Regions from separate parts of the Aeribacillus sp. FSL K6-8394 genome, predicted to be linked through region 1. Evidence: riboswitches for the same ligand, from Rfam matches in the RefSeq annotation. Region 1 holds a riboswitch; the other holds the start of a gene.
The links. A riboswitch is a leader RNA that binds a small molecule or an ion and turns the genes downstream of it on or off. The one in region 1 is predicted to bind cobalamin.
Positions count from the first base shown of each region.

Region 2: another riboswitch for cobalamin. It lies ahead of metE (5-methyltetrahydropteroyltriglutamate--homocysteine S-methyltransferase); the one in region 1 lies ahead of NSR00_RS01755 (ABC transporter substrate-binding protein).

Region 1 covers NZ_JBBPAA010000001.1:388,396-392,185, reverse strand. The annotation lists gene NSR00_RS01760 (FecCD family ABC transporter permease) at 1-800, opposite strand, end outside; gene NSR00_RS01755 (ABC transporter substrate-binding protein) at 763-1,737, opposite strand; cobalamin riboswitch at 1,848-2,028, opposite strand; gene NSR00_RS01750 (N-acetylmuramoyl-L-alanine amidase) at 2,234-3,679, shown strand; gene NSR00_RS01745 (DUF1540 domain-containing protein) at 3,762-3,790, opposite strand, start outside.
Region 2 covers NZ_JBBPAA010000001.1:2,598,136-2,601,925, reverse strand. The annotation lists gene metE (5-methyltetrahydropteroyltriglutamate--homocysteine S-methyltransferase) at 196-2,481, opposite strand; cobalamin riboswitch at 2,633-2,831, opposite strand; gene nfsA (oxygen-insensitive NADPH nitroreductase) at 3,226-3,790, shown strand, end outside.

The sequences.
Region 1 (3,790 bases):
CCGGCTAAACAAGAGGATGATGCCAAAATAAACAGCTTTCTCCTTTTTACATGGACCCCAAGTTGCTTCGCCTTTTCTTCGCCAAAGGACAGAGCGTTTAATTCTGTTCCGTTTACAAAAATCAAAATGGACCCGATTAAAAAAAACGGCAAAAGCATCAATACGTATCCCCAGCCGCGCATCGCAACGCTTCCTAACAGCCAGTTGACAATTTGTCGCAATTCTTCTCCTGTCAGGGCAATCATCAGCGAAATGAAAGCACTTAAAAAGGAACTTAAAATAATTCCGGTCAGCACAATCGTTTCAATCCTCATCGTTTTTTCAATGAAATTGGCGAACAAAATCACAGCCAAAATCGTTAAAAAACCCATAAAAATGCTGACAACCGGCAAAGTGAATGAGCCGAAAAAAGGAATTTGAATGCCGAAAAAAAGAACAAGTACAGCACCTAAAGAAGAACCTGATGAAACACCGAGCGTATAAGGATCTGCCAAAGGGTTTTGCAAAAGCCCTTGATAACAAGCCCCCGCCATTGCAAGCGAGGCTCCGACAAGTCCGGCTAAAACGACACGAGGAAGTCGAATATCAAGCACAATGCTTTTCATGCTTTCATCAATGTCCGGCGCCAAACCGGTATGAAACAGTTGATTGAAAATTATTTGGAAAATATCCTTAAACGTGATGTGAAACGTTCCGATAGAAATTCCTAAAAAGACGGAAAAAATAAGAAAACAAGCGGTCGCCGTATAGGCGACCACATGTTTATTTTTTGTAGACATCCGGATAAATTGCTTTCGCAAGTTCTTCTACTCCTTCAACCAATCTTGGGCCTGGGCGGCTCACCAAGTCGGAATGCACATCGTAAACCCGTTTATTTTTCACCGCTGATACATTTTCCCATCCTTTGCGTGCCAACACCTGGTCAACAGCTTTATCGACGTAATAGCCGTATGTCGTCACAATGACGTCTGGGTTCAGTTTTACAACGGCTTCTTCCGTCATTTGCGGCCAGCCTTCTTGATCGCCCGCTGCATTTTTTGCTCCAATGATCGTTAGCATTTCATCCATAAACGTTCCTTTTCCCGTCGTATAGATTTGTGGTGCGGGATTCACTTCGACAAAAACAGACACTTTTTGATCATCCGGAATCGTTTTTCCTTTTTCTTGAATATCCGCCAGTTTCGTTTTCATCTCAGCCACAATATCTTCGGCTTTGTCACTTGTCCCTGTAATTTTGCCGATTGTTTGGATGGAGTCATACACTTTATCAAATGATTGGGCATCTTCGACTACAAAAACATTTATTCCTGCATCTTTCAGCTGCTTCAGCCCTTCCTGCGAGTTATGGGCGCTGGAAGCATGCGCTAAAACAAGATCCGGTTTTAAAGAAATAATTTTTTCAACATTAAATTCCATCCCGCCAACCTTTTCTTTGTTTTGAACATCTTCCGGATAGTTGTCATTATCACTTACACCGACAATTTGTTCACCCAACCCTAAAGCATAGGCAATTTCAGTATTGCTTGGAATTAGCGAAACAATCCGCTCCGGTTTTTCGCTTATCGTCACCTCATTTCCTAAACCGTCCTTGACCTTCACCGGAAATTGTGAAGCCGTCTCTTCCGTCTTTTGATTGCTTTTGTTTTCAGACGGCTCTGATGTATTTTGTTGGCCGCATCCAGCCGTAATTCCAAATAGAAGTAATAAGGCTAAAAATAGTGCAGATAATTTTTTCATCATTTTCCTCCTCCAATAAAAAACATCTTCTTTTTTTGATAAGAAGATGTCTGAAAACAAGCATATCGCTTTGTTCTGTTTTCAAACACCTCCCTATCCTCGTAGGGTTTTTAGGCGTGTTCAAACAGGCAGGTCTCCTGGCTCATGGTCATCGCTCCCTGAACCTTCCCGTAGACACAGTGGCATTTTCAGGTTGCTCCCATTCACAGTGGCGGGACCGCGTTGGATTTTCACCAAACTTCCCTTTTAAGCTGGCAGCTATGTGCCGGCACCTGTTTGCTTTTCGGTATAATGTTATGACGAAATGTATTATACATGATTTGATTGAATTCTGGTAGGAAGAAAATGCAAAAAATCGACAAATTAACCTAAATGTTTTGGATTTCGATACAGTTTTCGCTAAAAATAAAATTTTTTTGAACTTCCTTTCCATTACTTGAATAAAATATTTGCAGACAAGCGAATTGGATGTTTGAAAACGAAGGAGGATATTGCAGTGACAACCGTTCTTTTAGACCCTGGCCACGGAGGAAGCGATCCCGGCGCAACCTATAGAAATTATGAGGAAGAAGATTTTACGTTGACTATTGCCCTCTTGGCAAGACAACATTTACTTGAACATTACCAAGTCAACGTGCTCATGACGCGCACAGACGATCGAACAGTCGGTTTGTCAGAAAGATCATCCATGGCTAACCGAGAGAATGTTGATTTTTTCTGTTCCATTCATATTAATGCCGGCGGAGGAACAGGTTTTGAAAGCTATGTTTATAACGGAGGGGCCTCTCCAAGAACGATCCAATACCGTTCCATCATTCATAATCATATTATGAGCGTAATCGGTCCGAAATATAGCGTAAAGGATCGGGGCAAAAAAAGCGCCAATTTTCACGTGTTAAGAGAAACAAAAATGCCTGCGGTTCTTTTGGAAACATTGTTTATTGACCATTCGAATGACATCAAACTTTTAACATCGTCTGACTTTATGAGCGACTATGCAGCAAGCTTAGCCGATGGAATCGGAAAAGCGCTTAATTTGCCCAAAAAGTCGACACGCACCACCCCAACTCCGCAGCCATCGCCAGCTGCAGGTAGCAGGATGTACAAAGTCATTGCCGGTTCCTTTAAAAACCGAGAAAATGCAGAAAAGCTGATAAATGAACTGAAAGGAAAAAATGTTGATAGTTTCCTTTCCGCTGCGATGGTGGACGGAACAAGTTATTTCCGCGTTCAAACAGGGGCATTTAAAAATTTGCAAAATGCAAAAGACCAGTTGGCAAGGCTTGTTCAATTAGGATACAAGGATGCATTTATATTAACCCCTGCAGAACAAGGAACGGCACAATCAGGCCAAAAGACAGATTCATCTCGTTCATCAACACTTCAACCGAAAACCCCTTCTCCCGATTCAAGGGATATCCCTATTTTAGGAGAAACGCTCGTATCGGGAACAATCTTGGATTTATATGTAGGAAAAACAAATCCTAGCGCACCTCAGCTGGGCGATTTGTATGAACAATTAAGCAAATCCTACGGAATTCGCGGCGACATCGCATTTGCACAAGCAATTCATGAAACGAACTATTTCCGTTTTACGGGAGTAGTCAATCGCAATCAAAACAATTTTGCCGGAATCGGAGCTACCGGTCCAAATGTTACAGGAGCAAGCTTTTCTACTCCGAGAGAAGGGGTTCTTGCCCATCTTCAACATTTATATGCATACGCCACAACGAAGCCTCTTCCAGCCGGGTTCCCCCTCGTCGATCCCAGATTTATTTATGTGGAACGAGGTTCTGCCCCGACCTGGAAAGATTTAAATGGGAAGTGGGCCGTTCCCGGCAGCCGTTACGGAGAAATGATTTTATCCATTTACCTATCCATTTTGCAGTTTGCAATTCAACAATTGAACGCTGCTCAATCAGCCATAAGCAAACAAATATAATCTGAATTCCAAAAAGATGTTGTATAAAAATGAAAAGATTATCAAAAATACAAAGAGAGCCAACTTCCGGCTCTCTATTTTATTAAAATGTTTCTGGTTCAAACGTCTTGC
Region 2 (3,790 bases), 2.2 Mb from region 1:
TTTCTTTCAATAAGATTTTGTGGATATAAAATATTTACATATAGGTTCGGCTTTTGAAAGTCGGCGAAAGGGGATTTCTTTTATAAACGTAAAAAAGGAGCGGCAAGGCTCCTTTTTTAAATGAAAGTATAGAAACTGACATTTCTGCCGGTTTTATCGGGATTTGACTGCTGAGAGAATCGGCCTACACTTTTCTTAAATTTGTGCAGCAGTTATTTTTTCTCGATAGGTTTTCGCAGCTTCGACCATGACTTTTAAAGCACTAATCGTTTCATCCACTGATCTTGTTTTTAGCCCGCAGTCAGGGTTAACCCAAAACTGGCGCACGTCAAGCACTGCTAAGGCGCGGTCGATATTTTTTGCCATTTCTTCAACGGATGGAATTCGCGGGCTGTGAATGTCATATACGCCTAAGCCAATCTCTCTTTTATATTGATACGTTTCAAAAGCATGAACAAGCTCTCCATGGCTTCGGGAAGATTCAATAGAAATGACATCCGCATCAAGGTCATCAATTGCCTCCATGATATCCTCAAATTGCGAATAGCACATATGAGTATGGATTTGTGTTTCCGGGCGAACAGAGCTGGTGGCGAGCTTGAAGGCTTCAGCAGCTCCTTCGATATATTCCTTTTGTTTTGATTGTTTCAGAGGCAATCCTTCTCGTAATGCAGGCTCATCAACTTGAATCATGCCGATTCCATTTTTCTCTAAAGCTAGCACTTCTTCACGAATGGCAAGGGCGAGCTGGCGAAGAACGCTTATACGGTCGATGTCATTGCGCACAAATGACCAGTTTAGGATCGTGACAGGTCCTGTCAGCATCCCTTTAACAGGCTTGCTTGTCAATGATTGTGCATATACGCTTTCTTTTACGGTCATCGGCTGATCAAATGCTACATCTCCGTAAATAATCGGCGGTCTCACGCATCGTGACCCGTATGATTGCACCCAGCCGTTATTCGTAACAGCAATTCCATTTAATTTTTCCCCGAAAAATTCGACCATATCGGTCCGTTCAAATTCCCCATGGACGAATACGTCTAAACCGAGCTGCTCTTGAATGTCAATCCATTTTTTTATTTCATTATTGATGACCGATTCATACTGCTCGTTTGTATATTCGCCTTTCCGCCATTTTAAGCGGATTTGCCGGATTTCTTTCGTCTGCGGAAAGCTTCCGATCGTAGTAGTTGGTAAAATCGGCAGATTCCATCTTTTTTTATGCAGTTTTTGCCGTTCGGTATAATCCAAGCGTTTCGTTGGATATGCTCCGATATTTTTGGTAGCCTCTTGAACCTTCTCATTTGTCCGAAAGGAAGAATGGATAAAATCCGTATAAGAACGGTCATGTTGTTTTAAATCATCGATCGTTCTTTTCCCTTTTGCATATTGAGCGAGTTCATTTACTTCATCCAATTTTTCATCAGCAAAGGAAAGAGCATTTTTCAATATGGACGGCAAGCTCTGTTCGTTTTGAACTGTAACAGGTACATGAAGCAAGCTGCATGAAGGCTGAATGATCAATCTATCAATATCTACATATTGTGCAAGATCATCGATTTCCTTAGCTTTTGATACTAAGGATGCTTTCCAAATGTTGCGGCCGTCGATCAAACCAGCTGCGAGAATTTTGTCTTTCGGAAAGCCGAACGTTTTGATGTTCGACAGATTGACGCCATGATCATGTACAAAGTCCAGGCCAATTGCAGCGACAGGAAGAGACACGATTTCTTGATAATGGGTTATACTTTCAAAGTATGTTTGCAAAATGATATTTAACGAAGGAAGTGCTTTGTGGAAAGCATCGTATACCTCTTTAAACAAAGGAATCGATGAATCATCCAGCTCCTGTACAAGAATCGGTTCATCAATTTGCACCCATTTCGCACCGGCCTGAGCAAGTTCCGTCAACAATTGGACGTAAACAGGAATTAAAGCAGACAAATGTTTATGAAAATCGTGTTGATTGTATTGTTTTGCCAGCTTTAAAAAAGTAATCGGACCTAGCAAAACCGGTTTTGCTTCAATATTCAGCTCGTTTTTCGCTTCCTGAAAAAGTTCAAGCAGACGGTTCTTTACTAACGCCGGCGTTTTATTTTCAAGCTCCGGAACAATATAATGGTAGTTTGTGTTGAACCATTTGGTCATTTCCATTGCTTCTGCTTCATCAGAGCCTCTAGCCATTGCAAAATATGTTTTTAATGAAGTCGGCTCCATATGCTGGAATCTAGAAGGAATATACCCAAACATAAAAGCAGTATCGAGGACGTGGTCATATAATGAAAAATCTCCGACAGGAATCAGGTCTATTCCTTTTTCCTTCTGTTTTTTCAGATTGAGAAGACGTATATCTTTTAATGTTTCCTCCAAGCTGCTTTCTGAAATGTTTCCGTTCCAAAATGATTCCAGCGCTCTTTTCCATTCTCTTCTTTCACCAATTCTTGGATAGCCAAGATTTGAACTAATTAATGTCAATATTGACACCCCCATTTGATTTGTATCTCAACACATAATAAAAAACCCTCTTTTTACGCGTAAAAGAGGGAATTGTGGACTCTAACTCGTGTTGAGATACATGTAGGGCTTAAATCTCAACATGGCTTCATCACTCCTCCCTATGACGCGTAGGTGGCAGTGCATACAACAGGCAGGTCTCCTGACTTAGGATCATCGCTTTCGATCCTCCTTCCCATTTCAAAATTGAAACAGTGGATGTTGGCCGAAAGCTCCCCATCACAGTGGCGCGACCGTGTTGGAATTTCACCAATCTTCCCTTTTAAGCGCATATTGCTGATGAAATATGACGCACCTGCTGCTTGGAACACTATATGAAACTATAATTATCAGAATAGATGATTTTTTTTGTTTTTTCAATCCCTATTTTTTAAGTTCAGAAAAGTGCTGCCCTATTTTGGGAAATCAATGGACAGAAGCAGGAATTCGCATACAAATTGTGTGTTTAGAGGGTCGTTTTAAAATTTAATTTTTCTAATAACGTAAATTTGAAAAATTTTGTTGTTTACAATACAGGATCGTTGCAGTGAATAGTTTGAGATTCGATGGTAAAATTAGGTGCTTGGAGCCTTCACTGAAAAAGGAGCTATAAAAAACGTATTTTTCAATACGAATCATTTGAAAGAGCAGCATTTTCATGTTAATACTTGGATTGGAAGAAGTGTGATTTTTCAAAAAATAAGTGGGATTATAGAAAGGATGATTATGTTGAACGACATTATCAAAACCATTTTAAATCACCGTTCCGTTCGTCATTTTGAGGATCGGCCTTTGACAGATGAGCAAATCCGATTAATTGTCGAATGCGCCCAAGCCGCTTCAACTTCAAGTTACATGCAAGCCTATTCCATTATCGGGGTGAAAAATATACAAACGAAAAAAAAGCTCGCTGAACTGGCAGGAAACCAAGCTTACGTAGAGAAGAGCGGACATTTATTTATTTTTTGCGCTGATTTGCACCGTCATGAAGTCATTGGTGAAATGGAAGGCAAAAATGTAGAAGATTCATTGAGGAGCACTGAAAAATTTATGGTAGCTCTCATTGATGCTGCACTGGCCGCTCAAAATGCTGCGTTGGCGGCTGAGTCAATGGGACTCGGCATTTGCTACATCGGAGGCATCCGCAATAATTTAGAAGAAGTATCAAAGCTGTTGAAAATTCCAAACAAGGTCATCCCTCTTTTTGCATTAACTGTCGGCTACCCTGCAAAAGAAACGGCGAAAAAACCAAGAATACCTTTTGAGCATATTTATCATGAGGAAGAATATAAGC